DNA from 3 places in the Roseibium porphyridii genome. Region 2 is predicted to be linked to each of the others. Evidence: predicted binding sites of a transcription regulator. Region 2 holds the regulator's gene; each other region holds the start of a gene.

Region 1 (3,275 bases), 2.4 Mb from region 2:
GACATTCTCACAGTCGTTGTCACCATCGACGACGAAGCGCAGATCGACAACGAGACCGAACGCAGCCGCACAGAAGCCAGTGGCGCCGGTGTTGGAGGCGCTCTTGGCACCGCAATCGACACAATCTTTATGCCTGCGACCACCGCGGCAAGCGATCTTGCGAACGTGAACAGCAATTCCACATTCCAGGGTCAAGGCAGCGTCGACAGAGAAGAAACCCTCGAGACAACGATCGCAGCCGTCGTGACCCAGGTTCTGCCGAACGGCAACCTGGTAATCGAAGGCCGTCAGGAAGTCAGGGTCAACTTCGAGGTTCGTGAGTTGATCGTTGCCGGCATCGTCAGGCCGGAAGACATCACTGCAAACAACCGCATTGCCAGCGAACAAATTGCTGAAGCCCGCATTGGCTACGGTGGCCGCGGACAGATCACGACGGTTCAGCAACCACGCGTCGGCAATCAGGTTTTGGACATCTTGTTGCCGTTCTAACGCTGATCGCTTCTTCAGTCCCCCGGCCGGCTGTCGGTGACGTGTTCTAGAAGCGTTGCAGATATCGGCTGATGACGGGCATGGCGTCTCGCTCCCTGAGCGCCATGCCCGTTCTCTTAGTTTCCGGCTCTCCGACAACTTGGGCAATAACAGTCTGACAGTGTTCGACTGCCCAAACATTCTGCCGGAAACAAAAATGATGTGATCGCTTTTGCCCGATTGTCGGGATGACGTGAAGGTAATTTCAGCTACACTAAGACCATAAGTTTATCGGCTCGACGGGGTCCCCATGCGCATTGCTCTATTCTCTCTCTTTACAATCCTTTTCATGAGCGTCACGCCAGCCTTGAGCGCCACGTGTGGCAATGGGCCGGGTGGCTACGAAGCCTGGAAACAATCCTTCATCGCAAACTCTTCAAGCTATGGTTTGAAAGAGCGTGTCGTGAAGAAGGCACTTCAGGGCCTCACCTACAACAAAAAGGTTGTCCGGCTAGACCGGAACCAGAAGTCATTCAAGCTGAGTTTCAAGCAGTTTTATGCCAAGCGGGTCAACAATGCGATGATCAAGCGCGGGCAGAAGCTGGGCAAGACTTATGCCCGTATCTTCAATGGGATTGAGCGCAAATACGGCGTCCCGGCACCAGTGATCCTGGCGATCTGGGGACTGGAAACCAATTATGGCAGCTTTTCCGGAAACATGTCGGTCCTGCGTTCGTTGGCAACTCTTGCTTACGATTGCAGGCGGTCAAAGTTCTTCACGAACGAGCTTGTGAACGCTTTGATGATTGTTCAACGCCGTGACATGACCCCCGCCGAAATGAAAGGCGCCTGGGCCGGAGAAATCGGTCAGACCCAATTTCTCGCCTCTTCCTACATGAAATACGCAGTCGATTGGGACCGAAATGGCAAGCGGGACCTCGTTCGCTCAATTCCCGATGTACTGGCTTCCACCGCCAACTACCTCCAAAAACACGGTTGGCGCCGCGGTCAACCATGGGGACCTGGAACGGCGAACTATCGGGTTCTGAAGAAGTGGAACAAAGCCAGCGTCTACGTTCAGACGATCTCGGTTATGGCGGAAAAGATCGGCAGTTGACTTGATCTTTGGCGTCCGGCCATTTCGCGAGTGACAGTCGCAGTTTTGCCGTCATAAAGTTGTAACTCCGGCAGCGCAAAACCGGGTTCAGCCAGGAGCTGGGGTATTTGGACCCTGAAGGGAAGAATGCCCCAGGTTTCTGCCGTTGTTTCTGATTGCATCAAACCAAAAGACCGGCCTCAAAGCCGACAAGGAGCCTCCAGATGTCCAGCATCAAAAATCTATCCTTATCCCGCCGTACATTGCTTATGGGCGCCGCGGCAACGGGCTTCTCCGCTGTACTTCATCCTTACTCCGTGCTGGCCAAAGAAGGCACTGCCCATATCCGCCTGATGGAGACAACGGATCTCCACGTTCATGTTTTTCCTTATGATTATTATAGCGATCGTCCAATCGATACGGCAGGATTGGCGCGGACAGCCACATTGATCCGGCAGATCCGCGACGAGGCAACCAACTCTGTCCTGGTCGACAATGGAGACTTTCTCCAAGGCAACCCCATGGGTGATTTTGTTGCCTATGAGCGCGGCATGCGCGAAGGCGACATGCATCCGGTAATCAAGGGAATGAATGTCCTTGATTTCGACGCGGCTGCACTCGGCAACCATGAATTCAATTATGGCCTGGACTTCATGATGAAAGTCCTCAATGGCGCCAATTTCCCCATAGTTTGTGCCAACCTGGTCAAGGGTACGACACTTGCCTCAAATGCACGTGGAGACGACCTGTTCCTGAAGCCCTACGTAATCGTCGAAAAGGAAGTCACCGACGGTGCCGGTCAGTCCCACCCGATCAAGATCGGTTTTATCGGCTTCGTTCCACCACAGATCATGAACTGGGACAGGCGACATCTTGAGGGGAATGCCAATGCACGCGACATTGTCGACGCTGCCAAGGCATTCGTTCCGGAGATGCGTGAACAGGGCTGTGACCTTGTAATAGCACTTTCCCACTCGGGCATTGATGCAACCGACTATTCCGAAGGCATGGAAAATGCATCGCTGCACCTGGCGGCGGTTGACGGCATTGATGCGGTCTTTACGGGTCACCATCACCGCGTTTTCCCAGGTCCCGACTACGAAGGTCTCCCGGGTGTCGACTTTGAAAAAGGCACGCTCTTCGGGAAACCGGCCGCAATGGGTGGCTTCTGGGGCTCGCATCTTGGCGTTATCGATCTGATGGTCGAAAGGGACGGCAATGGATGGCGGATCGCCAACTTCATGACAGAAGCACGCCCGATCTACGAAAAAGAAGGTCGCAAGGTCACGCCTCTGGTCGAAAGCCAGCAGGACGTTCTCGACGCCGTCAAGGAAGATCACGAAGCAACCCTTGCCTACGTTAGGCGACCGGTTGGCAAGACATCTGCACCGCTTCACTCTTATTTTGCACTCGTCGCAGATGATCCGAGTGTCCAGATCGTTTCACAAGCCCAGACCTGGTACATTGATCAGATGATGAAGGGCACGGAGTGGGAAGGCCTGCCAATCCTCTCCGCAGCAGCTCCCTTCAAAGCGGGAGGTCGCGGCGGTCCGGACTATTACACCGATGTTCCTGTCGGCGACGTTGCCATCAAGAATGTTGCAGACCTTTACCTCTACCCAAACACGGTGCGCGCCGTTGCCATTAAGGGAAGCACGGTCAAGGAGTGGCTTGAAAGATCTGCAGGGATTTTCCAGCAGGTAGAGGAAGG
Region 2 (3,275 bases):
CGCAACAAGCCAGACACCTTCCCCATGATCAAACGACAGGTTCGATCTTGCGTAGTTACCGAATAATGCAGTCTCGGACATAACCTCTTTTGTCTCCTTAAGAACGCCTGCACGAAAGCAACGCTCGCGCCCGGCATGGGCAACGATGTCAAAGTTACTGTGTCAGGCCAAAATGCAACATGCCGCCCCGAAGAGGCGGCACGCTGCGGCTTTCTTATACACCCGCGGCCCCGAGGCCTGTCAATGGAAATGGCGCGTTTCCGCTACCTGCAGCGTCTGAGCCCAGATTCAGCAAAAGTCTCAAGGGCCTCGCCATACTTGGGGAAAAGTCGCTTCATCCCCAACTGGTTTCCGGCGAATGGTTGCCTGACAAATTAACGTTATTGTAACCTCTTGATATTCAAACACGAGATCTCGTGGGGCTAATCATTCTTAGGCACTAGATATGCCATAGTGGGCGTGCCTGCGCATGCCTAGCACGAGGTTAATGGCCGGCAAAACGGTCAAATGAAAAGGTGCGGCAATGAGTTGGACAGACGAACGGGTTGAGCTTCTCAAAAAGCTTTGGAGCGATGGCTTGAGTGCAAGCCAGATTGCGGGTGAGCTGGGTGGCGTAACCCGGAACGCCGTTATCGGCAAAGTACATCGGCTTGGACTGTCAGGTCGCGCAAAGTCCTCATCGTCCAGCAGCAAGCCTCGCCGTCCACGCACCAACGCGCCAGCAACCGGGACTTCCGCACCAAAGAAACCAACGCCGCAGCCGCAGACCATCGGTGCAACAGCCCTGAAGGCGGACATCGCACCGACACCTATCGTCGAGGCAGAGCCAGACCTTGAGCCAATCGCTGAGCTGGTGCCAATTTCAGAGCGCGCGTCGATCCTGACCCTGACCGAACGGACATGCAAATGGCCGATTGGCGATCCTGCGACTGACGATTTTTACTTTTGCGGACGTCAGTCCGACGCCGGTGTTCCCTATTGCGCGCACCACTGCAAGATCGCTTATCAGCCGGTTGCAGATCGTCGCCGCGATCGCAAAGTGATCGCCCGCGCGGGATAGCGATCAAACAGCATCGAAAACGAAAAGCCCGCCAGATTGGCGGGCTTTTTGTTGTGATTTTGCGCTTGATGGTCCGTCACTTCGTCACGCAACCACCGAAAACTGATCGTTGAACGCATATCCGGCACCACGGACGGTTCGGATGGGGTCCCTGGCTTTGCCCCTGTTCAGCGCCTTGCGAAGGCGACCGACGTGAACATCGACGGTACGTTCGTCGACATAGACGTCATGCCCCCAAACACCATCAAGCAATTGCTCACGTGAGAAGACCCGTCCGGGTGATGTCATTAGAAATTCCAGCAGCCGGAATTCAGTGGGTCCAAGATGGACTTCTTTTGCATTCCTGCGAACTCTGTGTGTTTCACGATCCAGCTCGATATCTCCGGACCGCAGCATTGTGGACACCACTTCAGGACTTGCCCGGCGCAGGATTGCGCGAACCCGCGCCATCAATTCAGGTACGGAAAACGGCTTCACGACGTAGTCGTCCGCGCCTGTCGACAGTCCTCTGATGCGCTCGGCCTCTTCACCGCGTGCCGTCAGCATGATGACAGGCAGTCGCTCGGTGTCTTCCCTGGCCCTCAGGCGACGGCAAAGCTCGATCCCAGACAGACCCGGAAGCATCCAATCAAGCAGCAAAAGGTCCGGTACGCTTTCCCGCAGCCGAATTTCAGCCTCGTCGCCACGAATACACGATTCAACGGTGTATCCTTCCGCTTCCAGATTGTATCTCAACAGAAGACTAAGCGGTTCTTCGTCTTCAACGATGAGCACCTTCGGCATACATCTCGCTCCATATCATGCAGCAGGCACAGGCGCGCCGGCCGGATCGTTCGTTCGAAATTTCGCTCGGCTGTTAGGAAACGCTGGTGGTCTCGTCCAGCTTGGTCCGTTCCTCCGGAAGCCGCTCACCGGTCACCATGTAAAAGACGTTTTCCGCAATATTGGTCGCGTGATCACCGATGCGCTCAATGTTCTTTGCGCAGAACAGGAGATGGACACACTGCGTGATGACCCTTGGATCTTCCATCATGTAGGTCAGAAGCTCGCGGAACAGCGACGTGTAGATCGCGTCCACTTCCGCATCGGCTTCCTGCACGCGTTTCGCTGCTTCCGGATCCTTGCGTGTATAAGCGTCCAGGACCTGCTTCAGCTGGCTCAGCGCAAGCTCGGTCATGTGCTCGACACCAATCGCAAGCTTTTTAGACCCAAGGCTGTTGTCGATCGCAATAGCGCGTTTGGCAACGTTCTTGGCCAGGTCTCCAACACGTTCCAGATCATTGGCGATACGTGTGGCAGCCGTAATTTCCCGCAGATCCTGCCCCATGGGCTGACGGCGCGCGATCATTTCGATCAGCTTTGCTTCCACTTCCTGATGCAACGTATCAAGCCGTTCATCCTGGGCGATGGTGGTTTTGGCCAGATCCAGGTCCCGTGACACCAGTGCAGAAACGGCATCGGCAAAAGCCTTTTCAGCCAAACCGCCCATTTCGGCGACCTTGCCGGCCATTTCCGTTAGTTCTTCGTCATAGGCAGAGACTGTATGCTCAGACATACTTTGTCCTCTTTAGTAATCTCGAAAGAATTTCTTAGCCAAAGCGGCCAGTGATGTAATCTTGAGTACGCTTGTCTTTCGGGTTTGTGAAGATGTCCTGTGTCGGCCCCTCTTCAACCAGAATGCCAAGGTGGAAGAATGCCGTGCGCTGGGACACACGCGCTGCCTGCTGCATGGAGTGCGTCACAATCACGATCGTATAGTTCTCGCGTAATTCGTCGATCAGCTCTTCCACCTTCGCGGTCGCAATCGGATCCAAAGCCGAACACGGCTCGTCCATGAGGATCACTTCAGGACTGACGGCAATCGCGCGGGCAATACAGAGGCGCTGCTGCTGACCGCCGGACATGCCGGTTCCGGGCTCATCCAGCCGGTTCTTCACCTCTTCCCAGAGACCTGCCTTTTGCAGGCTGGAAGAGACGATATCATCAAGCTCTGACTTGTTTTTTGCCAGACCATGAATGCGCGGACCGTAGGCGATGTTGTCATAAATTGACTTCGGAAACGGGTTCGGTTTCTGGAACACCATGCCAACCTTGGCGCGCAACTGCACCGGATCGACCTTGGGATCGTAGATGTCTTCGCCGTCAATCTTGATCGAGCCTTCGACACGGCAAATGTCGATGGTGTCATTCATGCGATTGATGGTTCGCAGAAACG
Region 3 (3,275 bases), 1.6 Mb from region 2:
ACTGGCTTGGGCGCGTCGAGATCGAAAGCGACCGGATCGATGATGACCCGCGCTCCTTTTCCGGTGGCATGCGTCAGCGGTTGCAGATCGCGCGAAATCTGGTGACACGTCCGCGTTTGGTCTTCATGGACGAGCCGACTGGCGGGTTGGATGTTTCCGTTCAAGCTCGTCTGCTTGACCTCTTGCGCCGTTTGGTGGCCGACCTTGGCCTTTCCGTAGTCATCGTCACCCATGACCTTGCGGTGGCAAGGCTGCTCTCGCACAGGATCATGGTCATGCGCCATGGCAATGTGATTGAGGCCGGGTTGACCGATCAGGTCCTGGACGATCCGCGCGAGCCGTATACGCAGCTGCTTGTCTCTTCCATTCTTCAAGTTTGAACGGGGTCACTTCCAATGGCTGTTCGTCTCTATCTCAACAGTGTCAGCAAGACATTCACCATGCACCTGCAAGGGGGCACCGTCATTCCTGTCGTCGACAAGGTCGAATTCTCGGTTGATGCCGGTGAATGCGTTGTGCTGGGCGGCCCGTCCGGTGCCGGCAAAAGCTCAATCCTCAAAATGATCTATGGCAACTATCGTTGCGATCAGGGCCAGATTCTGGTGACCGTCGGTGACGATATTGTCAACGTGGCCGGCGCTGAACCCCGCGATATACTGAAACTGCGCAGCGATACCATTGGGTATGTCAGTCAGTTTCTGCGCACGATCCCGCGTGTTTCGGCAGAGGATGTTGTCGCTGAACCGCTGATCGCCCAAGGTTCAAGCGAAGAGGAAGGCCGTGACAAGGCAAGAAACCTCCTTGCGCGTCTGAATGTTCCTGAACGTCTTTGGACCTTGCCTCCGGCAACCTTCTCTGGCGGTGAGCAACAAAGGGTCAACATAGCAAGGGGCTTTATTGCGTACTATCCGGTCCTGCTGCTCGATGAACCGACCGCATCACTCGATGCTGCCAACCGGGCGGTGGTTGTCCGGCTGGTGGAAGAGAAAAAGGCGCAGGGCGTCGCCATGGTCGGCATTCTGCATGATCAGGATGTGCGCCAGGAAATAGCCGACCGTATTATCGATGTCACGACATTCAGCTCCGAGGCAGCCGCCTAGTGGCGGCAGGAAATACATCAAAAAGCCGCTCTGGACTTGCAGGTGGGCGACAATTGTCACAGAACGGTCATTGCCCACCGATAGGCCGTCTGCAGCCGCCCACCTTTCACATGATTGTTCACCATGCGCTATGCAATTTATTTCGCCGCTACGGCAGATGACAGCCTGATGCTTCTTGGCAATGCCTGGCTTGGCAGGGACCCTTTCACGGGAGATCCGCTAGCGCAGCCCGGCATCGAAGGACTGTCTGATACGCGGTTTGCCGAGTTGACGTCCAGTCCGCGACGTTACGGTTTTCATGGGACACTGAAAGCGCCGTTCTTTCTGCGCCAGGGTGAAACGGAAAAGGCACTGGTGAGCGCTTGCGAAGATTTCGCTGGCCGCATTGCACCTTTTGAAATCCAAAAACTGGGAGTCAACAGGCTGGGAAAGTTTCTGGCGCTCACACCTGACCAGGACGAACCGGATCTGAAGGCTTTTGCCGAATTGTGCGTCCGTCACTTTGAAAAATTCAGGGCACCACTTTCCGATGCTGATCTGGAGCGGCGACGCAAAGGCGGCCTGACCCCAAAGCAAGACGTTTACCTGAAAGACTGGGGCTATCCTTACATCTTTGATGAATTCCGTTTTCACATGACGCTTTCGAACAAACTCGAAGTGGAAACAGAGGCGGAAAAGCTGACAGGTTCCGCGCGTGCCTTCTTTGCAAGGGAGACGGGCATTCCTCGCGGATGCCGCCATTTCGGGCTTTATGTGGAGCCTGAGCCGGGGGCACCATTTCAGGTTCGGAAAATCTTTGAACTCACAGGCGGCACAGCGCCGTGCAACGCCCAGCTTTCCGATGACAGTTTCACCCGCAAGGAGAACGCATGAGCACGCAGCCCAAGGTCTTCAAGAACGCCAAACTCGTTCTGCCCGACGATGTGTTGAACGGTTCGCTTCAAATTGACGAAGCGGGGCTGATTGCCGGTGTCGCGTCTCCCACAGAAACAGATGGTCACGATTGTGACGGCGACTATTTGCTTCCAGGTCTGGTTGAGCTGCATACGGACCACCTTGAAACACACTATGCACCGCGCCCAAAGGTTCGCTGGAACCCGGTTTCAGCCGTTCAGGCGCACGATGCGCAAATTGCCTGCGCCGGTATTACAACTGTGTTCGATGCATTGCGGGTCGGCATGGATGAAGACGCTGATCTTAGATATCCGGATATGCGCAAGCTCGCAGACGCGATCGAAACCGGACAGCAGGAACATCGACTGCGGGCCGACCACTTTATCCATCTCCGCTGTGAAGTTTCGGCACCGGATGTGCTCGAGGCTTTCAAGGTGTTCGAAGACGACGACAGCATTCGCCTGATCTCGTTGATGGACCATACGCCCGGGCAGCGCCAATTCGTTTCGCTGGATGCCTACAAGATCTATTATCAGGGCAAAAAAGGCTTTTCTGACGCGCAGATGGAGGAGTTTATCCGCCGACGTCAGGAGCGTGCCAGCGGCCTGGCACCGGAAAACCGGCAAAAGCTCTCGGAAATTGCGCTGGCACGCGGTATCGCCATAGCAAGTCATGACGATGCAACACAGGATCATGTCGATGAGGCGATCAACCTGAATACGAAGATTGCTGAGTTTCCAACGACGGTTGAGGCGGCAAAGGCGTCTCATGCGGCCGGTATGGCGGTCCTTATGGGAGCACCCAACGTGGTCCGGGGCGGCTCACACTCCGGCAACGTGTCTGCAAGGGAACTTGCAGAAGCCGGTGTTCTGGATGTTTTGTCCTCCGACTATGTTCCAGTGTCTCTTCTTCAGGCCTCGTTTCAGCTGGCGGAAGAGATCGAGAGCATCTCTTTGCCGAAAGCCGTTGCCATGGTGACATCGACACCGGCCAACGCCATTGGACTGTCTGACCGAGGTGCATTGTCGCCGGGTCTACGGGCGGATCTCATCCAGGTGAAGATGGTCGGACACATTCCGATTGTCCGGGGTGTCTGGCGTGAGGGCCGGCGGGTTGCCTGACATGCCGGTTGATGATGCCGGACTTGGCCCGGGCCGCATGGTTTTGGTTGTTGGACCGAGCGGAGCCGGAAAAGACACGCTTATGGCGGCCCTCCATGAGCGGTTGAAGTTCAGAAGTGATGTGGTGTTTGCGCGTCGCGCCATTACACGTGACGCAGAC

What was found. Region 2 encodes PhoB, which activates phosphate uptake and scavenging genes when phosphate is short. Its sites were predicted from a motif close to TGTCATNNANCTGTCAT; they were not measured.
Region 1: a site for PhoB is predicted at 1,635-1,651, ahead of K1718_RS11065 (bifunctional 2',3'-cyclic-nucleotide 2'-phosphodiesterase/3'-nucleotidase). Genes of this name have one in related genera too.
Region 3: a site for PhoB is predicted at 1,155-1,171, ahead of K1718_RS02340 (DUF1045 domain-containing protein). Genes of this name have one in related genera too.

The regions. Positions count from the first base shown of each region.
Region 1 is NZ_CP120863.1:2,372,723-2,375,997, reverse strand. It holds gene flgH (flagellar basal body L-ring protein FlgH) at 1-489, shown strand, start outside; gene K1718_RS11070 (lytic murein transglycosylase) at 779-1,585, shown strand; gene K1718_RS11065 (bifunctional 2',3'-cyclic-nucleotide 2'-phosphodiesterase/3'-nucleotidase) at 1,789-3,275, shown strand, end outside.
Region 2 is NZ_CP120863.1:4,730,901-4,734,175, forward strand. It holds gene K1718_RS21725 (aspartate aminotransferase family protein) at 1-81, opposite strand, end outside; gene K1718_RS21730 (GcrA family cell cycle regulator) at 524-1,060, shown strand; gene phoB (phosphate regulon transcriptional regulator PhoB) at 1,145-1,843, opposite strand; gene phoU (phosphate signaling complex protein PhoU) at 1,917-2,615, opposite strand; gene pstB (phosphate ABC transporter ATP-binding protein PstB) at 2,650-3,275, opposite strand, start outside.
Region 3 is NZ_CP120863.1:490,027-493,301, forward strand. It holds gene phnK (phosphonate C-P lyase system protein PhnK) at 1-380, shown strand, start outside; gene phnL (phosphonate C-P lyase system protein PhnL) at 396-1,100, shown strand; gene K1718_RS02340 (DUF1045 domain-containing protein) at 1,224-1,973, shown strand; gene K1718_RS02345 (alpha-D-ribose 1-methylphosphonate 5-triphosphate diphosphatase) at 1,970-3,115, shown strand; gene phnN (phosphonate metabolism protein/1,5-bisphosphokinase (PRPP-forming) PhnN) at 3,117-3,275, shown strand, end outside.